One region of the Mycobacterium liflandii genome, then DNA from elsewhere that is predicted to be linked to it. Evidence: riboswitches for the same ligand, from Rfam matches in the RefSeq annotation. Region 1 holds a riboswitch; the other holds the start of a gene.
What was found. Region 1 has a riboswitch for cobalamin ahead of metE (5-methyltetrahydropteroyltriglutamate--homocysteine S-methyltransferase). Riboswitches for the same ligand answer to the same signal wherever they lie in the genome.

Region 1 (11,904 bases):
GGCTGCGGGCACCTCGGCCCAGGGCAGCGCGGTGATACGCGCAAGTATTTTGGCTTGGTTGGACTTGACGATCATCAGGTAGTGCGACTTCAAGGTGGCGCAGATCAACTTCGCGGTGACGACCTGGGTATGCATCGCATCCACGGTGACCAGCCACCGCAAGCTACCCGGCAGCAGCGTGAGCAGGGCACGTACGCAGGGAATTTCATTGCTTTTCTCGGCGACAGCGAGTTGACCGAGCACCAATCGGGCACGGTGGGCGAACACCGACACGAGATGCGTGGCTGTCGCTTTGGCGCGTAAAGGCACCACGCAGCATCTTGCCGTCCAACGCGATCGGCACCAATCCACTGGGGTCGCTGCTGGCCACGTGTGCAGTGAAGTAACTGCCCATCCTGGCGTTGAGGTCGGCGGGGTCTAGCCGAGACAAAACAGCGCGAAAGGTCTTCTCACTGGGCCGCCGGAACCGGACCCCTAATTAGGCCAACACATCATCGGGAGCGGTGGCCGCCCATGTGGCAAAACCAGCATAGCCGCGCATCCCCGCGGCAGTGGCCAGAACCGCGATCGCCAACAAAGCCACCAGCGAATACCTCCGACCGCGTGGGTCCCTCGGGTCTAGCACCGAGGCCAACACACCGAGAAACTCCGATCCGATGAGCTCACTGCGCTCACCAGGACTCCAGCGGTCGAACACCTCTGGAACCGACGACACAGGCAATACTGAAACGGTAGGCACGGGCAACTCCAGACCAACGACGAACAGTAACCAACTCGATCGTTCTCCAGATAGCCCGTGCCTACACTCCGGCCCCAATAGCGCGGCACCAAAGATCATCAACCCAGCTCACAAGCCTGCTAATCAACAACGCCGGAGCCCTGGGGCGGACCATAGTGGATCACACCTCGGCCGCATGGTGTGGCGTCACCATGACACCGGCCGGCACCCGCCACAAGACCTACGCCGATCACTGCATGCCCGCCCCGTGATCGCCCGCAGACTCAGCCCCGACTGGCGCAGATCGGCCATCTCGATCCGCTCGTCCCGAGACAGGTATCGCGAGCTGACTTGCCGGACCGGCAGACGATCCAGCGGCGGGACGAACCCGACAGCGACGCCGTTGCGGCAAGTCTTGCAACCCCGCGTCCGGTTCGTCGCTGCGGACCGGGAAACACCGACTACGCGGGCCGCAGCACGCACGCTCCAGCCGCGAGCCCCCAACTCCATGAACCGCTGATGCTTGACCGACTGCGGACGACGTTCCGGCCCCATTTTCACCCGACGCGATGATGCCGGCACAACCTCTAGAACCTAGAAAAGTGTTGCGACCACGCCTAGCCTGGATTTTTCGTGAAACGTTGCGAGTTTCGGAGTGTAGATTTGCGAAAGTTCCTGTCGTGCAAGGGATGATGAAATTCTCTACGCTTCAAAGATCCTGACAGGAAGGCACTTCACAGGTGGAGCGACACAAGGTCGCATGTGAAGTTGGCATCAGTCGCTCGACGAGCCGGAACTGGCGCAACGGCATCAGGGTGCACCGAAAAGACGGCAGGTACGGGTCGTGCCCCCTGGCCCCTGGCCCCTGACCACCACGGTCATCTCTTCACGGTTTGTGTCCGAGACCGAACGCATCGAGATCGCCGAGTTCGACCGACATCACCCTCGACGAAAAATTGAGGCCAGACCTCGACTCCGAGGACTCCGATTGGATCGGCGCGCTATCCGATTCCCGTCCTCGGCACCACGCTAGGCCGGGACTGTATTGGGTTCGGGCTGGCACCGCCTCGGCCCAGCATTCCACCGGGCATCCCGCCACCGGCACCGGCACCCGCACCCATCGGCATCGGCATCATCGGCATTCCGGCGGGTCGTCCCGCCGCGGCCATCTCAGCCTCATTGGCGACACCGGCCGCGCCCAACCCCGACATCGCCGAGCTAGCCATCCGCGTGGGCATCGATCCCTCCCAGGTCGGCGGAACCGATACCGCGCCGACCATCCGCGCTTTGCCCAACCCGGCCGAAATCGATGAACCCAGCCCCGCCCCGCCCATCGCCTTCACGCCACTAACCGGTGCGTCCACCAACTTCGCTGCGCTCGCGGGGATTCCGGCGGCGGTTGCGCCGGCCACCCCGGCGGTCGACCCGCGCAGCGAACTACTCATCAGGTTCATCAGCGGTGACATCGCCATGCTGAACGGGTACATCAGCATCGACGCATCCTGCAGTGGCAATGACTGCAGCGTCGTCAGCGCCGTCGGAACGGCCGCCATGACGCTTTGCACCGGTGTGGCGAGCGCCGAGGACGCGGATGTGACCATCCCGAACGCCTGCGTTCCGATCTGGGATGCCAATCCAGCCAGGTCCACGGGCGGCAGACTGAACGGCACCAGGGCGGCGGCCACCGACGACGCCCCACCGTGATAACCCACCATGGCCGCAACATCCTGGGCCCACATCTCCAGGTAGTCGAATTCGTTGGCCGCAATCGCGGGTGTGTTCTGGCCCAAAATATTGGTTGCCACCAACGACACCAACGACATCCGGTTGGCGGTGACGGCAGCCGGGTGCACGGTCGCCGACAGTGCGGCTTCAAACGCCGTCGCCGCCGTCCGAGCCTGATTGGCCGCCGACTCGGCCTGGCCCGCCGCTGCGCTCAGCCAGCCCACATACGGCGCCGCGGCGGCCGCCATCGACACCGACGCCGGACCAGACCAAGACCCACTGGACAGCCCCGAGACGACCGAATCAAATGATGACGCCGACGCATACAGATCCTGCGCCAACCCTTCCCAGGCCGACGCCGCGGCGAACAACGGCCCCGAGCCCGCGCCGGAGAATATCCGAGTCGAATTTATCTCTGGCGGTAACCAAGCAAAGTCCAACATCATCACACCCCAAACCGTTCAGCCGCCCCAACGCCCCGGACAACTCGCCTGTCGACAACCTCCGCAACTGCGTTTGACCCCCGAGGCAACAGTCGCCATTCGGCGACAATTGCCAATACGGCCAGATGCTAGGACGGGGTCGGCGCCGGCGTCCGGGCTTTCACATGGGACCCTGCTGTCAATAGCCCGCCAAGCCGCTGTCAGCTCGGCCGGGGCCCTCTCACCGGGCGTGCGCCGGCTACGCCGCGCCAGCGCAGTCAGCAAGATCGAACCACGGGCCGGGCCGCCCCTGGCGCACGTCGCTGCAAGCCGATCGCGCAGCCAACCGGCAGTTCGACAGGACCGGGCAGCCGGCCCGCACCGGCACGCTCGTGACCACTGCCCGAGCACCCAGTCTGCTAGATTTAACAAAAATTTGGTTGGCAGGAGGGACGAAGGCATATGTTTGCTAGGTCGCAATTCTGCCGACCCATACACCGGTAGCCTATGGCGAAGGTCAATGCAGCGGCGAAAAGCCGGTGGATGGCTGATCACCGAGATCAGGCCGGGACGGACGACTCCGGGACGCGCCGGACCGAGATTCTCCAGACCGCAGCGGCGTTGATAGCCTCGTCGGGTTTGCGGACGTCGCTGCAGGAAATCGCTGACGCCGCAGGCATTCTGCCGGGCAGCCTCTATCACCATTTCGAGTCCAAAGAGGCGATCCTGATCGAACTGATCCGCCGCTATCAGGACGACTTACATCAGATCGGGCAAAGCTGGCAAGCGAAGCTGGACCAACCCGATTCGCGAACCGTGGCCGAGAAGATCACCCAACTGGGAGCCGCGATCGCCAACTGTGCGGTAGCGCATCGGGCCGCGCTTCAGATGTCGTTCTACGAGGGCCCCAGCGCGGATCCCGAACTGATGAAGCTGACGTCGCAACGTCCGCTAGCGATACAAGAAGCCATGCTGCAAACGCTGCGCGCGGGGCGGTGGAGCGGCTACATCAGGACCGAAATCGACCTCCCCACGTTGGCCGACCGGATCTGTCAAACAATGCTGCAAGTAGGTCTGGACATGATGCGTCGCAACGCATCCGCCGACCAGGTCTCCGGGTTGATGTGCCGAACCATTCTGCAAGGCTTGGCAAGCCACGCACCAACCGACGTGGATCTGGACGGTTCCAATGCGCTGTCCGCAGCAAACGACGTGATCGCGACATGGATCGACGAAAAGGACGCCGATCCCAGTGACAAGGCCGCCCACGTTCGGGCGGTGGCACGAATGGAGTTCGGGCGCAAGGGTTACGAAGTCACCACGATCAGAGACATCGCATCTGCGTCCGGACTTGGCACCGGGACTGTGTACCGGGTGATCGGATCCAAAGACAAGCTGCTGGCGTCAATCATGCGTTCGTTCGGACACAAGGTCGAAGCGGGCTGGGTCGCCGTGCTGCGCTCGAACGCGACGCCGATCGAGAAGCTGGACGCGCTTAGCTGGGTGAATATCAATGCGCTGGATCAGTTTTCCGACGAGTTCCGGATTCAGCTTGCGTGGATGAGACAGTCGCCACCGGATACTCCCAACCCGGGGTGGCTCTACGCCGCGCGGCTGCGACAGATGAAATCGCTTCTGTCCGAAGGTCTGCGGTCCGAAGAAATACAGATCGAACCGCCGTCCATCACGATGCTGGCCCGATGCGTCATCGGTTTGCAGTGGATACCGGAGAACATCTTGCACTTCGTCGGCACCCGTGCGGCGCTCATTCACGCCCGTGACACGGTGTTGCGTGGCGTCGCCGTGCGCGGCCAGTAGCGGCACCGCTTTCTCCGGCGCGATTGAACCAACTGCGCTATTGAACCAAATATATGTTCCCCTTAGAGTGAGGCGGGTAACCGGGGCCGGGGAAAGGGACCTTGATGACAGTTGTGGATCGGTTGCGGTACGACGGCAAACGAGCGCTGATCGTCGGCGGCGCCACCGGGATGGGCGCCGCGGCCGCCAAGTCAGCGGCCGAACTCGGCGCCGAAGTCATCGTGATGGACTACGCGCCGGTGGGTTATGACGCCGCCCAGACGCTGAGCGTTGATCTGCGCGACCCGGCATCCATCGACTCCGCTGTCGAGCGGCTGGGCGGGCCGGTCCATGCGGTGTTCTCCGCGGCCGGTGTCGCAGACGGACCAGACCTGATGAAGATCAATTTCATCGGCCACCGCCATCTGATCGACCGCCTGCTGGCCAATGACCAGCTTCCTTCGGGATCGGCGGTCTGTTTCATCTCGTCGGTCGCGGGCATGGGCTGGGAGAACGACCTGCCGCGGCTGACCGAGTTCCTGGCCACTCCTGACTATGGAGCGGCCCAGGACTGGGTATCGGCGCATGAAGCCGAGGGCATCATTCACTACGGCTTCAGCAAGAAAGCCATCAATGCCTACGTGGCGACCAGGGCCTATCCCCTGCTGAAAAGGGGGATCCGCATCAACGCCATCTGCCCAGGCCCCACCGATACCCCGTTGGCGCAAGCCAATGCCGACCTGTGGCTCACCTTCGCGCAGGACTACCGCGACGAGACCGGCTCCAAAGTGCACACCCCGGAGCAGATGGGCGACGTGATGGTGTTCCTCAACAGCGCGGCCGCCTTCGGGATCAGCGGGATCACGCTATTGGTGGACTACGGGCACACCATATCGTCACTGACCGGCGCCTACCCGCCAGGCAAGCCCATCATCGACCTCATCATGGGCCGCGTCCCGATGCCCTAGCGGTAGCGTCGCTGCTATGACGCGTGTTGTTGTCTTTGGTGGCCACGGCAAGGTCGCTCTGCTACTGGGGCACATCCTGGCCGACCGGGGCGACCAGGTGAGCTCGGTCTTCCGCAACCCCGACCACCGCGATGACATCGCCGCAACGGGCGCCACACCGGTGCAAGCCGATATCGAAGGGCTAGATACCGCCGCGCTGGCCGGACTGCTGACCGGGCACGATGCGGTGGTGTTCTCCGCCGGCGCGGGCGGCGGCAATCCAGCGCGCACCTATGCCGTCGACCGCGACGCCGCCATCAGAGTCATCGATGCCGCGACGCGGGCGGGTGTGCAGCGGTTTGTGATGGTCTCCTATTTCGGCGCCGGCCCTAATCATGGTGTATCGGTTGATGATTCGTTCTTCCCGTATGCGCAGGCGAAGGCGGCCGCGGACGCCCATTTGCGTGCCAGCAACCTGGACTGGACCGTGCTGGGGCCGAGCCGGCTCACCATGGAACCGGCGACCGGGCGGATCTCAATTGGCACGGGCAAGAGCGGCAAAGCCACGGTCTCGCGCGCCGATGTCGCGCGGGTGATCGCCGCCACGCTCAACGACGACTCAACCATCGGCCGGACCATCGACTTCAACAACGGCGATGTGCCCATCGCCACGGCATTGGCAGACTAACCGGCCAGTACGCGACCGCGGGGCGGCAGAGTAACCTGGACCACGCAGCTGGTCTGCCGTCATCGCCCCACGCGGTGTCGGCATCGAGCGAGGCATCAACGATGCGTCGTAAGAGGGAATCCGGTGAGAATCCGGAACTGTCCCGCAGCGGTATGCGGGAACGACCGCCGTCATGAACGAAACAAGCACTGGTCCTTCACGACTGGGAAGCGACGGCCACTAGGAGCACCACCGGGTGCGCGCCTGCGAGTCCGAAGACCTGCCAGTTGTGCCGGGCGCGCCGCGCCCGGCGGCTCATCGCCTCGTGGAATGGGCGTTCGGCCGAAGCGGTTGTGCTCGTGCGGTCAAAGCATGGCGCAGTCGGGTCGGTTGTGCGTCCGAGGGCGGTGATCACCCCGTCAATTGAAGGACGCGCTGTGACTCAGCTAGTAAGCCAGCAACCATTTTTCGCAACCATTACCGGCTCTCCCCGTATTGGTCCGCGCCGCGAACTCAAGCGCGCAACCGAGGGCTATTGGGCGGGACGCACCAACCGAGCAGAGTTGGAGTCCGTCGCCGCCACCCTGCGTCGCGACACCTGGACCGACCTGGCCGCGGCCGGTCTGGACTCAGTTCCGGTGAACACCTTCTCCTACTACGACCAGATGCTTGACACCGCAGTTCTGTTGGGCGCCTTGCCCACCCGAGTAGCCGGGATCTGCGACGACCTGGACCGCTACTTCGCCGCGGCGCGGGGCAATGCTGAGGTCTCGCCCTTGGAGATGACCAAGTGGTTCGACACCAACTACCACTACCTGGTCCCCGAGATCGGGCCGGACACCCGGTTTGGGCTGCATCCCGACAAGGTGCTCGCCGAATTGAAAGAGGCGCAGGAGCTCGGCATCCCGGCACGGCCCGTGGTCATCGGCCCGGTCACCTTCCTGCTGCTCAGCAAGGCCGTCGACGGCGCATCCGCGCCGATAGGGCGGCTCGAGGAGCTGATGCCGATCTATTCGGAGCTATTGTCACTGCTCGCCGATAGCGGTGCCCAATGGGTACAGCTGGATGAACCGGCGCTGGTGACCGACATCTGCCCCGACGCGCCCGCGCTTGCCGAACGGATGTACACCGCGCTGGGGTCACTGGCCAACCGGCCGGCCATTCATGTCGCTACCTACTTCGGCGACCCGGGCGCCGCGCTGGGGGCGCTGGCCCGTACCCCCATCGAGGCGATCGGCGTCGACCTGGTTGCCGGTGCGCACACCGCGATCGCGTCCATCGTCGCGGCTCCTGAGCTGGCCGACAAAACGCTGGTAGCCGGCATCGTCGACGGTCGCAACATCTGGCGCACCGACTTGCAGGCGGCGTTGAGCCGGCTGGCGACCCTGCTTGGTTCGGCAGCCAGCATCGCGGTGTCCACGTCGTGTTCGACCCTGCATGTGCCGTACTCGTTGGAGCCCGAGACCGACCTGGACGCTAGCCTGCGCAGCTGGCTGGCATTTGGCGCGGAGAAGGTGGCCGAGGTCGCGGTTCTGGCCCGCGCTCTGCGCGAGGGGCGCGAGGCGGTCGCCGCTGAGATCGCGGCGTCCAACGAAGCGGTGGCCTCCCGCAAGAAGGATCCACGGCTGCACAACGGGCAGGTGCGGGCCCGCATCCATGCCATCCTCGCCTCGGGTGTGCATCGGGGCGATGCCGCCACACGCCGACTCAGCCAGGAGGCACGGCTACAGCTGCCGCCGCTACCCACCACGACGATCGGCTCCTATCCGCAGACCACGGCGATCCGAACCGCCCGTGCGGCACTGCGCGCCGACGAGATCGACGAGGCGGAGTACGCGCGCCGGATGGAGAAAGAGATCGCCGACGTCATCGCCCTACAGGAAGAGCTGGGACTCGACGTGCTGGTACACGGTGAGCCGGAACGAAACGACATGGTGCAGTACTTCGCCGAGCAGTTGGACGGCTTCTTCGCCACTCAGAATGGCTGGGTCCAGTCCTACGGCAGCCGCTGCGTGCGTCCGCCGATTCTCTACGGTGACGTCGCGCGCTCCCATCCGATGACGGTCGACTGGATCAGCTACGCGCAGTCGCTGACCGCCAAGCCGGTCAAGGGCATGCTGACCGGCCCGGTCACCATCCTGGCGTGGTCTTTCGTGCGTGACGATCAGGCGCTGCCCGATACCGCCAATCAGGTGGCGCTGGCCATTCGTGATGAGACCGTGGACCTGCAGTCGGCCGGCATCGCGGTGATCCAGGTCGACGAGCCGGCGCTGCGCGAATTGTTGCCACTGCGGCGCAGCGAGCAGGATGTGTACTTGCGTTGGGCGGTAGCCGCTTTCCGCTTGGCGACGTCCGGAGTTGCCGACTCGACCCAGATCCACACTCACCTGTGCTACTCGGAATTTGGTGAGGTGATCGGGGCCATCGCGGACCTTGATGCCGACGTCACCTCCATCGAGGCGGCACGCTCCCACATGGAGGTGCTCGACGATCTGAATGCGATCGGTTTTGCCAACAGTGTGGGCCCCGGCGTCTACGACATTCACTCACCACGAGTGCCCAGCGCCGAGGAGATGGCGGATTCGCTACGTGCCGCCTTGAAAGCCGTTCCGGCTGGGCGGCTCTGGGCCAATCCCGACTGCGGGCTCAAGACCCGCAACGTTGATGAGGTGACGGCGTCCCTGCAGAACATGGTCGCCGCCGCACAGAAAGTACGACCCGAGGCGTAGGGGTCTGTCGAGTGTGACGCCACTGCGAGTTTCGCGATGAAATCTCGCAGTGGCGTCACACTCGACGCTCGACGGCCTTACTCCGACTGCACCTGGACTGGTACGTCGTCGGCCCAGGGCTGTCGCGTCACCATGTCCGAGACCCGCACCCATCCCCGCTCGAATTCGCCGGTGGCCGCATCCACCAGGCGGTAGGCCTGAGTCTGCTTGTGGATCGGTTGCGCGTCGAGCAGCACGATACGCACCTCCCCCGGCTCGAAGTTGCAGCGCTGCTGCATCGCGGCGATGAGTTGCTCGTTATGCATGTGTCCGTCGCCGAAATTCCAGCCGACGGCGGTGCTGCAGATCCGCTCCCCGTCGGTGATGACATAGTCGTCTTCGTCCTGGCCGGCCATTGCCCGGTGGGCCAAGGTGAACAGCGCCCTGCCGTGAGTGTTCATGGCGCGGAACGCGTATCCGAGATACATCGGGATCTGCGCCCGGTCCTTGCCGTAGAAGCGCTCCAGCTGAGCCTGCGGCATGCTGGCGATTGCGACGATCCCCCGCTTGATCTTGGCGTCAGCCGAGGGTTTGATGCACCACAACGTGGTGTCCCAGTTGCCGGCGTAATAACGCATCCCGGGCAGAAACGAGATCTTGCGCGGGAACAAGTTGCCCAAGATGACAATTCCTGCCACCACGGCAAACAGAATCGCTACCGGCACAGGGCTTTTCACATCGGTTAGGCCGAGGTCAGCATGGCCGACGAACAGCGCCAACACGCCGAAGATCATGAATACGTTCCACTCCAGCGGTACCCCCATCGGAATCGCCGTCAGAATTCCCAGGTGGAAGCAGACCATCGCGATCGCCGCCGCGGTGGTCGGCCAGCCGCCGTGCGACAGGAACAACGCCACGGGAACGAACATTTCGATGAAAGTGCTGAGGTGCGCGAGCATGCGTGACAGCAATCCGGGCCGCAGATCGTCGGGAAACTTTGCAAAGAACATCCGCTTGATGAAGCGCGGCCGGAACAAGGGGTTGTTGGACATCATCGTGGAGATCACGAATGGGAAGTGCCAGTTGAGCTTGGAGGTCGCCGCACCCATCCAGATCACCAGGAACACCAGCTTGGCGGCCACGATCATGTCTATCCCGCCGAGCAGAAAGGTGACCGTCAGCGTCCCGTAGACCTCACCGCGGGCGGCCAGGAAGATCACCTTGTCGCGCAGCCCCACCATCGCCAGGAGCAGCAGGATCATCACGATCTCCCACATCGGCAGCAGCCCCACCTTGCTGCCCAGCTCCGGCATCGGGCCGGAGCCATCGGTGAACAGCGCCGTCACCAACATGATCAACAACAGCGCATAGAGCGCGACATCCACCGGCTTGCGTTTGGTCCCCGCGGTCCACGGGACGCGCTCGGGCCAGGGTGGCAGCCGGATGGTGCCGAATCGTAGCCAGTACAAGCTCGAGCCCATGGGCGGGAAGAACCGGTTGTTCAGCGGGCCGAACCCGCAGCCCAGCCCGACGACCTCGAACAGCATCGTGTAGAGCACGACCTTCTGGAACACGATCGGCTCGGTGTACCACGACTTGACGTCGGTGAATCCTTCGATTCCTTTGGTGCTGAACACGATCAGCCAGCCCACCAGGATGTAGAGCAGGATCTTGCCGACGTAGAAAAGGTGCATCACGACCGGAGTGCCAAAGCCGACCTCGGCCCAATGGCGGGCCATCGGGCGGATCTTTTCACTGCGGGTGCCCTTGCCCCATTCGACAATGTCGACCTGCGGCAGCACGGGCTTGAGAAATCCCATGGTTTCACACACTAGAACGTGTTCTAGTGTTTCGCCGCGCAGCCACGGCAAGCCGGGTTTGCGCCCGTCGGCTATCCGGCCTGCCGAGCCGGCGGCCGGTAAAAGATCAGCAACTGGCCGAAGGCCCCGGCCAGCCCAAGCCCAAGCGATGCCACCAAACCCGGCCAGCCATTGAGCCAGTTGTTCCCGAATATCACCCAGTCCAGGCTCAGTTTTCCAGCACCGATCGTGGCCACCGCGACGGCGCTGAGGGCGAGCACCAGGTTGTACTCCCAGCCCTCTTTGACGATGAAAAATCCGTTGGCTCGGTGCACGGTCCAGGCCGCGACGAACATCAGCGAGACAAAGCCCGCCGCCGGGATCGGAGTGAGCAGGCCGGCCGCAAGTCCCAAGCCCGCGGATACCTCGGTGATCGCGGCCACCGTGGCGTGAAACTTTCCGGGCTTCATGCCGATGCTTTCAAACCATCGTGCCGTGCCCGGAATCCGGCCGCCGCCGAAGAACTTGTTGAATCCGTGCGCGGCCATTGTGAGGCCCAGCACCAGCCGAAGGATCAGTAATCCGACATCGTAGGGAGCCATGAGTGCAAACCTAGATCATTCGGCGCATCCCACAACAGCAGCGCCGAGCCGCGGACGCTACTGAACCGTGTGGAAACATAGCGAGCGTTCTGGGAGTTTGCCGAAGACCACAAGGGGGTGCACCACGACTCGTTTCTCACGAGCCGGGGGCATCCCGTTCACCGGCCCCGCCGTGGTGTTACTGGACGGCCGCGCACATCAGCCTCGGGAGGTCCTGGGCAACAAGGGCCACGGTATCGACTCAATGCGCCGGAACAATCTGCCGGTGCCGCCTGCCTTCTGCATCACCAGCGAAGTGGGCGTGCGCTACCTGGCGGATCCAGCACCAACACTGGACGCGATCTGGGACGACGTCGTGGACCGGATCAGATGGCTGGAGGCCGAGACGGGACGCACCTTCGGCAGCGGGCCGCATCCGCTGCTGGTCAGTGTGCGCTCGGGAGCCAACCAGTCGATGCCCGGCATGATGGACACAATTTTGGACCTGGGCATGAACGACACCGTCGAGCAGGCCCTGGC
Region 2 (11,904 bases), 1.8 Mb from region 1:
CATGCCGGAGCGATTGGGTGCGGTCTCGACGCCGCGCCCAATAATGATTAGGCTCCTAACTATGTCCGGGACGCGCAAGGTTCCTCAGCTGCCGCAGCCGATCGAGACCACCAGGCAAGAGACGCTGAAATGGGTCGCCGCGTCCGCACCCGGACTCGCCGTCGACGACGCGGAACTGGGCACCGCGTTGTTTGCCGGTTCGGTTCGGCTGGTGCGGACCGTCGAAAGCCACCTGCAGCGGTACGGCCTGTCGTCCGGCCGGTTCGCGGTGCTCATCACATTGGGCGCGGCGCCAGAGGGCCGCCATACGCCCTCGGCGATCGCCGAACGCATCGCCGTACGACGACCCACCGTGACCGGGATCGTGAACGGATTGGAAAGCGCCGGACTGGTGCGCAGGAGCGCCGATCCGACAAGCCGGCGCAATCAGCTGGTGGAACTGACCGAGCGGGGGCGCCGGCTCGTCGCAGAAATCGCGCCCGACCATTTTGGGCGGTTAGCCGCGGCGATGGGGGAGTTCACGCCGGCCGAACGGGACACTCTGCGCGCCGCGATGGGCCTGCTGGACCGATTCGGTGAAGTCCTGCTCGACGAAAGGGATGCATGATGCTCGCGCTGCTCTACGTTCTGGCCCTGGTCGCACTCGTCGTCAGCACCGGCGCGTTCTATCTGACGCTCATCCCGGCTTTTCCCGCCCCCTGGGTCTACTACCACTACCGGGTGCGTAAGCCTGCGGTGTGGACTTTGTTCGCCGTGGGCGTTCTCGTCGTCGGGTGGGCGGCCCTTCGGCAGGGGACGTTTCCACTCGCCGCGCTGTGGCCTCTGCTGCTATTGGCGCTGGCAACGGTGTTCACCTACCGCCTGCACCAGGAGGTGGTGTTCCCCGCGGTGGACTTCCCACCGATGGCACCGGATGCGCTGCGGCTGCCCCTGCACGACGACATGCAACTGGCCCTGATCGAGTACCAGGGAGTCAGCAAGGCGTACCCGCTCGACTATGTGATCCACCACCACATCGTCAACGACCGCTTCGGCGAGGCCACCGTTTCGCTGACGTACTGCGCCATGTGTCGCAGCATCATTCCGTTCGACGTCACCGACATCGGACCGCTGTTCGTCGGCTCCTTCAAGAACGCCAACATGATCGTCGCGGACCGGCGCACCAAGACGTTCTTCCAACAGGGCACCTTCAGCTCGATCGTCGGCCCGCTGCATCCGCACACGCTGAACATGATTTCGTTTCAGATCCTTTCCTGGGCCGATGTGAAACAGCTCGAGCCGCTCCCACAGGTTGTCGACGTCACCGAGAAGGATCTGCGGCCGTTCGAGCTGCCCATCCACGGAGTGTGGCGGCGGATCCTCGCCAGCCAGGCCACACCGGGATTGCGGCGCGAGGACCGCGATCAGTCGATGCCAGCCCGCACCCGGGTCGTCGGCGTTCTGGAGTCCGCAGGCCGCCCGAGCCCGGTCTATGTCAAGGACAAGCTGCTCGAGCATGGCGTGGTGAAGGACCCGGAGACGGGCTGCTACCTAGTCGCGGTGCACGGTGCCGTCAACGGTTTCCGGGCCCGCGTCGATGGACACGACGTCGCTCTGAGCCTCGGTGCGGACCTGCTGCTGCACGACAAGACCAGCGCAACAACCTGGGACCTCACCGGACACCGTGCTCGCGGTCGGCTCAATGCGAACCTCACGCCCATCGCGGTCTCCGACGAGTACTGGTTTTCCTGGAAGTACGTTCACCCCGATGCCCGGGTGATCGACGTCTGAGCGCTCCGCGCGGGGCCCGCCGCACGGAGAACCCCACCCCGGCGGTCGAGATTGGGTCGTCCGTCGATGTCGCACCGGACCTGCCCGCGGGCCAATGACAGGCCACGGGCCGCGGCAGCCACCCGGCTAGGCTTTCGAATATGCCGCTGAACGAAGGTGACATTTTCGCCGGATACGTCATTCAGCGGCTGCTCGGCACCGGCGGCATGGGTGAGGTCTACCTCGCCCAGCATCCCCGTCTGCCCCGTCTGGACGCCCTCAAGATCCTGTCCCTCGACGCCACCGACGACGACGAGTTCCGCGCCAGATTCACCCGTGAAGCCGAGCTCGCGGCCACACTGTGGCATCCGCACATCGTCGGCGTGCATGACCGCGGCGAGTTCGACGGCCGGCTGTGGATCTCGATGGACTATGTGGACGGTACCGACGCCCGCCACCTGGTGGAACAGCGCTACCGGTCCGGAATGCCGCTGGAAGACGTCATCGAGATCGTGACCGCGGTGGCCGAAGCGCTGGACTTTGCGCATGAGCGTCGCCTGCTGCACCGAGACGTCAAACCGGCGAATATCCTGGTCACAGAGCCATCCGAGAGCGCCCGGCGCCGGGTACTGCTGACCGATTTCGGTATCGCCCGCGAAATCGATGACAAGCACCGTCTGACCGAGGCCCAAATGGCCATCGGCACCGTGGCCTACGCAGCACCCGAACAGCTTACCGGTAAGCCGCTTGACGGTCGCGCCGACCAATACGCGCTGGCGGCGACGGCCTTCCACCTGCTGGCCGGTGTGCCACCCTTCGATCACTCGAATCGCGCCGTGGTGGTCGGCCAACACCTCAACATGCCTCCGCCCCGGATCTCCAAGCGCCACCCCAAACTCGCGCACCTTGATGCCGCGTTCGCCAAGGCGCTGGCCAAGGATCCCGATGATCGGTATCCCCGGTGCATCGATTTCGCCAAGGCTCTTGCCGCGGGGCCCGGCAGCATCGCCGAGCACCAGGCCCGCCGCGGCGCCACATCCACGGAGCCGTTCGACGTCAACGCGGAGATGTCGGCCGAAGCGTTAGAACCCGCACGTCCGTCCGGCACGGCCCCGTCGGCGCAAGCTCAGCCACACCCGTCAGAGGCAGGCGTGTCCACCGCTTCACTCGGTGCTGCCGACCAGCCCGGTGCCGGCAAGGCGCGTCACACCAAGCGGCTGGAGCGCATGACGGTGGACGGCACCGCCGTCTCGGTCCAGAAGCGACCGGCCGGACCCGAGCAGGATGAAGAAGTCTGGTTGTTCTGCGTGCAGCGCTACGAGTCGACCGGCGAACCACACACCGTCATTCCGGTCGAATTGCGCGGCACGTCAATCACCGGGCAACTCGCCAACGGCGACGCGGTCGGGGTCAGCGGAATCTGGGATGGCAGCACGCTGTTCGCCGATGCGGTCGTCAACTACACCGCCGCAAATCAATGCCGACGGCGATCGTCGGCATTGAAGGTCGAGGGGGGCCTGAAAGAGGGCGAGGCCAGCGCACCGGCCAGACCCCCCGGTTCGAAGTCACGCAAAGGCCGGGCCTTCGCAATCGTCGCGGCGCTGCTGGCGCTCGCGGCGATTGCGGTGGCCGCTGTCTTAACCCACGGGTTCGGGTTGTGGTCGACCAGCGAACCGGGTCCGGTGGTGAAAGCGCAGCAGGCCACCGTGTTCTCTCCGGGTGGTACACTCGATCATCCCGGGCAGGCCGGCCTCGCCATCGACGGCGACCCGAACTCGGCGTGGCCAACCGACACCTATGTCGATGCGACCCCGTTCCCCGCCTTCAAGCAGGGGGTGGGTCTGATACTGCGGCTTGCCAAGCCGACCGCGCTGAGCGAGGTGACCATCGACGTGCCCAGCACCGGGACCGAAGTGCAGATCCGTGCGGCCGGCAGCGCGACTCCGGCCAGCCTGTCCGACACCACTGCGCTGACGCCCAACGTGGCACTTCATCCGGGGCACAACCGCATCCGGGTGGACAGCACGACGAAAACGGCCAATGTGCTGGTGTGGATCAGCAAGCTGGGCACAACCAAGGGGGAGAGCCGTACCGCGATCTCCGACATCACGCTGCGCGCACGCTAATCCAGCACTCTCGCCCATGGCGGACCCGCCATGGCTATCTCGCCGATGAGCGCCCGCCGGCAGGACGGTTGAGAGCTGACCGGCGCTACTCGGCCTCGTCCGCCGGGCGCAGCACCGACGACAGTTGCAGTCTTCAGGTTGGTTTCAGATCGCCTGTGTATCAACACACATATGACAGGATTCGCGCACTTCACCGCAACGACTGCCCTAGTAATCGCCGGCTTCGGGGTAGTCGGTTCGGGTATGGCCACCGCTACCCAAGCCGGGGCAGCCATCGCCCAAGACAGCCCGAAAATTGAACTGTCCGGTCTTGCGGAGTTCGGTCCCCAAGGACCCAACCCGCGCGACCCCGGCCCAGGTTGGCCAGGCGGTCCGGGCGGACCCGGCGGACCCGGCATGGGCGAGCTTGGGCCCGGTGGCCCCGGCGGCCCCGGCGGACCGGGTGGACCCGGCATGGGCGAGCTTGGGCCCGGTGGCCCCGGCGGCCCCGGCGGACCGGGTGGACCGGGTGGCCCCCCTGATCCAGCCGGACCGGGCGGACCCGGCGGTCCCGGTATTGGCGGATTCGGTCCCGGCGGACCGGGCGGGCCCCCTGATCCAGCCGGACCGGGCGGCCCCGGCGGACCGGGCGGACCCGGTGGACCCGGCGGACCCGGTATTGCCGGATTCGGCCCCGGCGGCCCAGGCGGACCGGGCGGCCCCGGCGGACCGGGCGGACCCGACGGACCGCCCCCCGCTGGTCCCGCTGTCAACGGTCACGGGCTTGGCGGGCAGTCGCAGTCCCCAACCGCGGTGTAGGCGGTCCACCAACGAACGGATCCGTCGCGCACCGGAGCGGGCCGGGATCGTCGGCATGCCACCTGCAAAAATTCGTCCTCGTCTCGGGGCAAAACCCGCGTAGGCTCCACGATGTCAAGGACACATCGCAGGTCAGGGGCGCAGCATGGATGTCGACATCGAGAGCAACGCCGAAGATGCCCGTCGGCTACGCGAATTCTCCGCTTTCGACGTCTTCTCCGATGCTGAGCTGGAGCGTGTCGTGGAGGCGGCACAGCGCATTTCGCAGTCCGTGCCGTGGCCTTTGATCCGCGAACAGACTCCATCAGATGCCTGCTACATCCTGCTCAGAGGGGAGGCCGGCGTTTACGTCGGCCGGGACCGCATCGCCGTACTAAGGCCCGGCGAAGTGATCGGTGAATCTGCGCTTCGCCGTGGGAAACTGCGGTCTGCGACAGTAACGACAACCGGCCCGGCCGAGGTATTGCGAATCGGCCGCGACGATCTCGCCCGCCTGCTTGATGAGATTCCCGCACTGCGCGAGACCATGGAGGCCACTACCGCTCGGCATGTGCCGGTAGCCCAGCCGCCGAAGCCAAAACCCGAACGCTCACCGCTGAATGCCTCGGCGCCGACGGAAGCGGTCGAACGTTTCGAGCAGGCAGCCGCCGCTGCCGGGGTGAGCGTCGGGGCCGCGCTCGAGGATGCGCTCACCCAGTGGATCGACCGGAACCAGTAGGCGTAGGCGGTCATCGACCCAGGTCTGAGGGCTAGTCCGGCGAGGGCGCCGGGTCGCCATCCCAGGTGCTCGGCATCGCAGGTGTTCGCGGGCCGTCGTCGTACCCGTCACCGGCCAACTTGATCAACCCGGCTGCGGTGCGGTCGCCGGATTTGCCGGCGACACCGGAGAACCCGAAAGTCCCCGCACTACCTGCCAAGCCGGACGCGGTGGTGATCCGCTCGCTGCCCGTCATCGAGTCGGGAGCCGTCTCCGATTCCAAATCCATGTACTCAAAGCCGCGGCCGAGCTGGCCGACCTTCGTGCGCCGGCGGCGCTGCGAGCGAGCCGGCTCCGATTGGGCCGGCGCGACGACCGGCACCTCGGCACCATCGGGCCGCGGGGCCTTCTTGCGGGCGCTGGCACGTGCGGCGCTCTTGGCATCCGCGCCCAGGCCACCCACCATGTAGCCGAAATTCTCCATCCCCACTCCCAGACCAGCACCGCTTACCGGCGGTGGTGCGGTCGACGGCGGTGGCGGCGGGGCCTGCGTGAGGGTAAGGGTGCTCGCGTCCACGGGTGCTGGCGCCGGGGGAGTGGGCGGGACGTTGGGGGTTAGCGCGACCGGCGGAGCGGCGGGCGCGGCGACCGGTAGCGCCGGTGGCGGCACGGCGACCAGCGCCGCCAACCCCTTGGCACCAAGCGGCACCAGCACCGCGCCGGCCGCCAACGGCACCAGCGGAGCGGCCAACATCGGTGCCAGGGCCGCGAGAAGCACAGCGGTCTGCTCCAGCAGGGTCTTCAGCAGCGCGATCATATCGGTGATGATCGTGCCAATGGCTTCCACGCTGGTGAACAAGATGGTGAGGCCAATGGTCATGGGATTGCCCGACGCGAACGCGGCGGCAAGGTCGGCACCGATGAATGCGAACGTTTGTGACAGGAGGGTGACATACGTAGCAAAGTCCATCGGGTAGCCGAGGGCGAAGGCGATGTTGAGCGGGCTGAGGTAGGTGAGCGGATTGCCGAGGGTGAGCAGATACGGGTCAAATCCGGAGAACAGCGCCTGCAGGAAGGGGATGTTCGCCAGCCAATCGACGAACGGCTTGATCAGCTTGTTGTAGAGGTCGACATACCCGATGTCCTTGAGCCATTGCAGAAACTGGCTTTGCCGGTCGGGAGGTAGCTCCGCTGCCTGTGCGGCGGCAGCCGCCGGCTCGGCGGCGTTCATGATCGGCGGGGCCGGGGCGGGCTGCGGCGCGGCAGCCACCGCCGTGGCCGAGACGTCCTGGTAGCCGCCCATGACCGCGGCGGCCTGAATCCACATCCGCACGTAATCGGCTTCGTTGACCGCGATTGGGATGGTGTTGATGCCGAAAAAATTTGTGACTACCAGCCCCGTATGGATCGTGTGGTTGGCCCCCAGCTCCGCCAATGTCGGCATCGCCGCCAGGGCGGCGGTGTAGGCGGCGGCAGCGGTTTGCTGCTGACCGGCCATTGCAGCGCTGTTGGCGCTGGCCTGTATCAGCCACATCAGATATGGCACGTGGGCCGCCACGTAGATTTCGGCGGTCGGACCGTCCCACGCTCCGGCCTGTACGGCGGCTAGCAGAGCGGCAAGTTCCTCCGCCGCCTCGGCGTAGGTGATGCTCAGCGAAGTCCACTCGCCCGCGGCCACCAGCAACGAACCGGGGCCCGGGCCGCTGCTCAACAGGGCCGAATGCACCTCTGGCGGCGCCGCCATCCAGATCGGCGCGGTCATCGATCACCGCCAGCGAACCGATGCTCACCGATGTGAGGCGCGGCCGACATCCTGACGGTGTGGGCACGTGGGGCCATCAATAGTCCTCCGGTACGACGGGATGTCCGCGCCTGGTGAACCGTGTTAGCCGCTAGAGCCGATGAATGGCGCCGTCTGCCCGGCACCGTGTCTGCATACCTACGACCATCCGCCCAATCCACGAGGCGACGCGCGCCGAACACAACGTGCCCGGCGCAACTGGCAGGTCTTCGGACTCGCAGGCCCGCACCGACGATGGTGCTCCTACTAACCGTCGCTTCCCAGTCCCAGGCTGTGGGGCCAGTGCCGATGACGGTGTTCGTTCCTGCATACCGCTGCGGGACAGTCCCGGATTCCCACCGGGTTCCCTCTCACGACGAAGCTGCGAAAGCCTCCGCCGCTTGATGCCGACAACACTCAGAATGCCGCCAGCAAACCAGCTGCGCGGCTTAGATTACTCGACGCGCACGCTTTGGGCCCAACGCTCACACCTAAATCACAGCGGGAAGCCAGGCGGATAGGCGACGCTGTTGCGGATTGAGATCCAAATGTAGGTGGGGTGCCCCCCTCGGCGGCAGCACCAAATCCGTTCGAGGGGGAGCGGCTGGAACAGCCATGTTGGCGACGAGTTTGCTGAGGTTGGGTCACAACTGCCGTGACCGGGCTTCATATTCGCCGCCGCCGCGCTGGCATAGGTGATAATGGCCGAAGTGTGGACGTCCAATGATGCTGATGCTCGACCGGCCCAGAGGTGGCTGTTCGCGAGGTCACGGATGCGAGGCTCCCTAGGCCCGGTAGCCGCGTGAACGCCTACCTGCATCAGCGATTCCCCGAGCTGCGCACCACCCTCGAGCGCGTCACCCTCGGCGACGGTCCCACACCCGTGCGCCCCCTGTCCCATCTGATCAGCGCTTGCCCGTCGATCTGGATCAAAGACGACGGCGCCTACGGCAACGGGGGCTGGGGCGGCAACAAAGTCCGCAAACTGGAATGGCTGCTGCCCGAAGTAAGGCGCCAACGGCGAAGCACGATCCTGACCTTCGGTGGGCTGGGCACCAACTGGGGACTCGCGGCCACGCTCTACGCCGCCGAGCTGGGCATTCATACCGCTCTGGCACTCATCGACCAGCCGGTAGACGAGCATGTCGAAGCCCAGCTCGACCGCCTTCGGGCATCCGGTGCCGACATCTATCTGACGCGCTCCAAGGCCCGAACGGTGGCCGCCGCCCCGTACCTATACCTGCGCCACCGACGTCCCTACCTGCTACCGGCCGGCGGGTCCTCACCCCTGGGAGTCATCGGCTATGTCGAGGCAGCATTCGAACTCGCCGCGCAGCTTAGAGACGGTGCGCTGCCGACGCCATCGTCGATCGTCACCGCGGTCGGGTCTGGGGGTACGGTGGCCGGCCTGCACCTGGGCCTCACGCTCGCCGGCCTGACCGATATTCAGGTGATCGGCGTCGTTGTCAACGACAAGCTCCGACTCGACCATCGATCGATCACATCGCTGGCTCGACGGGCCGCACGTCTGCTGCAAGATCGCGGCGCCAAGCTACCGTCCATCGACCTGCCTGCCGAACGGCTGACCCTGCTGCGCGACTGGCTGGGGCCCGGTTACGGCCACCCGACCAGCCAGGGGACTCTGGCACTGAAACTCGCGCGCGAATCCGAGCATCTCGATCTCGAACCCGTCTACACGGCCAAAGCGATGGCCGCCCTGCTCGACCTGACCACCAGCGGCCGGCTGCCAGTGGGACCGACGCTCTACCTGCACACCAACGGGCCGCGGTAGCGCGCACCGGGGTGCCGCGCCCGCACTGCTACGCCAAGGTGGGTGCCCCTTACCCGCCCTCGCCATCACGGATCTGCACGTGGTGATGTGCTGTGTGCTGTGCCCTATCACCGGTGCGCAATGCTGGGCTGCGATGTCAAGGAGGGAATCGAACCCTCTGCGCTGCCCTCCGCGCGCCAGCAGAGACCGGACTTTGCCCGCCGATCTTGGGCTTGTGCACGCCTCCGCGACAACTACCTGCTCCACCTCGGCCCGCTAATCCAGCAGCTCGACCTCCCAGTTGGACTGTTGGATCCGAACATCGAGCTCACGAAGTTCGCGGGCGAGCTCGTCGGCCTGGGCGCGCAGTTCGGCAACGGGCAGGGCCGGCAGCATCTTGAGCTCGGACCGCAGTTGGCGCGAGTAGGTGGGCTGGTTGCTACCGGCGGCCGCGTCCGCGGCGGCGGTGAGCACGTAGTGACGCAGACGCAGGGCGTCTCGGCGGGCCAGCGCGTCGGTCAGCGTGCCGTCCGCGCCGATCGCCGTGGCGGCGTTGGTGCGGTTGATGCGCCGGATCAGCGTCTCGTACTCATCCAGCGTCTCGCCGGCTTCGGCGAGCAGAGCCGCGGCATCCTCGGCCGGTTCCTCGCCTTCTTGATAGCGGGCGTTGCCCACGATGCGCGTGCGCAGCTGCTCGACCCGCCGCGCCGCGTTCGCGCGCAGCGATAACGCCTCTGGCAGCTTCACAATCCCTGCTCCTCAGTTCGTCACCCCAAGCGCCGGCTCTCGCCAAGGCCCGGCTGCAAGCCCTTAGCATGATGGCTCCAAATCAGGTAGCTGGCAACGTATTTTCGGTGCCCGGTCAGATCCGCGGACCGCGCTATCGAGGGGCAACGCGGCACCGCCTATCCTGACCGGAGTGGCCGATCTGTCCGTTGCGCAGCTGCGCAGCCGTCTCGACGGTCTGAGCACCCGTGACGCCGTGCGTCTGGGCAGGCGCTTGAAGGGGGCTTCGCGGCGCCAAGCCGGAGAGGCTGCAGCAGCTGACCGAGCAGATCGCTGTCCAGATTTCTGCGGCCGAGGCGCTGATTGCGACGCGACAAGCCGCCGTTCCGACGATCACCTACCCCGACCTGCCGGTCAGCGAGCGTCGCCAGGAGATCGCCGAGGCGATACGGGCGAACCAGGTGGTCGTCGTCGCGGGGGAGACCGGGTCGGGCAAGACCACCCAGCTACCGAAAATCTGCCTGGACATCGGCCGCGGGGTCCGCGGGACGATCGGACACACCCAACCTCGGCGGCTAGCCGCCCGCACGGTCGCGCAACGCATCGCCGACGAGCTGCAAACCCCGCTGGGCGACGCGGTCGGATACGCCGTCCGGTTCACCGACCAGGTCAGCGAGCGCACCCTGGTCAAGTTGATGACCGACGGGATTCTGCTCGCCGAGATCCAGCGCGATCGACGCTTGCTGCGCTACGACACGCTGATTCTGGATGAGGCCCACGAGCGCAGCCTCAACATCGATTTCTTGCTCGGATACCTGCGCGAGCTGCTGCCGCGCCGCCCGGACCTGAAGCTGATCGTGACGTCGGCGACGATCGAGCCGCAACGCTTCGCCGCCCACTTCGGTGGGGCGCCGATCATCGAGGTGTCCGGACGGACCTACCCGGTCGCGATTCGGTACCGGCCGTTGGAGGTTCCCGTTTCGACGGGGTCCCCGGAAGACTCCAGCGACCCGGACGACCCGGACCACGAAATCGTCCGCACCGAGACCCGCGACGAGGTGGAGGCGATCGTCGACGCGGTCCACGAACTGCAAAACGAAGCCCCCGGAGACGTCCTGGTTTTCCTGTCCGGGGAGCGTGAGATCCGCGATACGGCCGAGGCACTCAGCGGCCTCGAACACACCGAGGTGCTTCCGCTGTATGCCCGGCTGCCGACCGCCGAGCAGCAGAAGGTGTTCGCGCCGCACACCGGGCGCCGCGTCGTGCTGGCAACCAACGTGGCCGAGACATCGCTGACCGTGCCGGGCATCCGCTACGTCGTCGACCCGGGCAATGCCCGCATCTCGCGCTACAGCCGCCGCCTCAAGGTGCAGCGGCTACCGATCGAACCGATCTCCCAGGCGTCCGCCGCGCAGCGGGCCGGCCGATGTGGTCGGGTTGCCCCCGGCATCTGCATCCGCCTCTACTCCGAGGACGACTTCGCCGCCCGACCGCAATACACCGACCCGGAGATACTGCGGACCAACCTGGCCGCGGTGATCCTGCAGATGGCGGCGCTGCAGCTGGGCGAGATCGAGAACTTCGGATTTCTCGACCCGCCGGATCGGCGCAGCGTTCGCGACGGCGTACAGCTGTTGCAGGAACTCGGCGCCTTCGACCCAACCGGCGCGATCACCGATCTCGGCCGTCGCTTGGCGAGGCTGCCGGTTGACCCCAGGCTGGGCCGGATGATTCTGCAGGCCGGGGTGGAGGGGTGTCTGCGTGAGGTCCTGGTCCTAGCCGCGGCGCTGACGATCCCTGATCCGCGGGAAAGACCAACCGACCGCGAAGAGGCAGCCCGCCAAAAGCATGCCCGATTCGCCGACGAGGACTCGGACTTCATGTCCTACCTCAACCTCTGGAGGTACCTCGGCGAGCAGCGAAGGGCTCTGTCACGCAGCGCTTTCCGGCGGATGTGCCGCAACGAGTTCCTGCACTACCTGCGCATCCGGGAGTGGCAGGACTTGGTCGGACAGCTGCGCAGCATCTGTCGCGACCTCGGCCTAGCCGAGTCAGGACCGCAATCGGATGATCCGGCCGAGCCCGCCCGGGTGCACGCGGCGCTGCTGGCCGGGCTGCTCTCGCATGTTGGGATGCGCCGTGAAGACGGCCGGGAGTATCTGGGTGCGCGCAACTCGAGGTTCGTTCTGGCGCCCGGATCGGTGCTCACCAAGCGACCGCCACGCTGGGTCGTGGTGGCCGAGCTGGTCGAGACCAG

Region 2: linked by a shared signal. The riboswitch ahead of CKW46_RS16150 (PPE family protein) and the one ahead of metE (5-methyltetrahydropteroyltriglutamate--homocysteine S-methyltransferase) in region 1 are both predicted to bind cobalamin.

Annotation. Positions count from the first base shown of each region.
Region 1 is NZ_CP023138.1:5,401,354-5,413,257, forward strand. Features, by position in the region: partial or broken gene CKW46_RS23935 (ISAs1-like element IS2404/ISMul1 family transposase) at 1-739, opposite strand, end outside; gene CKW46_RS23940 (PPE family protein) at 1,720-2,889, opposite strand; gene CKW46_RS23945 (TetR/AcrR family transcriptional regulator) at 3,409-4,683, shown strand; gene CKW46_RS23950 (SDR family oxidoreductase) at 4,788-5,630, shown strand; gene CKW46_RS23955 (SDR family oxidoreductase) at 5,647-6,297, shown strand; cobalamin riboswitch at 6,353-6,578, shown strand; gene metE (5-methyltetrahydropteroyltriglutamate--homocysteine S-methyltransferase) at 6,714-9,005, shown strand; gene CKW46_RS23965 (DUF3556 domain-containing protein) at 9,083-10,804, opposite strand; gene CKW46_RS23970 (DoxX family protein) at 10,876-11,385, opposite strand; gene CKW46_RS23975 (pyruvate, phosphate dikinase) at 11,558-11,904, shown strand, end outside.
Region 2 is NZ_CP023138.1:3,597,101-3,609,004, reverse strand. Features, by position in the region: gene CKW46_RS16175 (MarR family winged helix-turn-helix transcriptional regulator) at 62-607, shown strand; gene CKW46_RS16170 (DUF3179 domain-containing protein) at 607-1,770, shown strand; gene CKW46_RS16165 (serine/threonine-protein kinase) at 1,911-3,875, shown strand; gene CKW46_RS16160 (TrbL/VirB6 family protein) at 4,083-4,730, opposite strand; gene CKW46_RS16155 (cyclic nucleotide-binding domain-containing protein) at 4,819-5,391, shown strand; gene CKW46_RS16150 (PPE family protein) at 5,423-7,132, opposite strand; cobalamin riboswitch at 7,355-7,567, opposite strand; gene CKW46_RS16145 (1-aminocyclopropane-1-carboxylate deaminase/D-cysteine desulfhydrase) at 7,953-8,942, shown strand; gene CKW46_RS16140 (DIP1984 family protein) at 9,198-9,668, opposite strand; partial or broken gene hrpA (ATP-dependent RNA helicase HrpA) at 9,841-11,904, shown strand, end outside.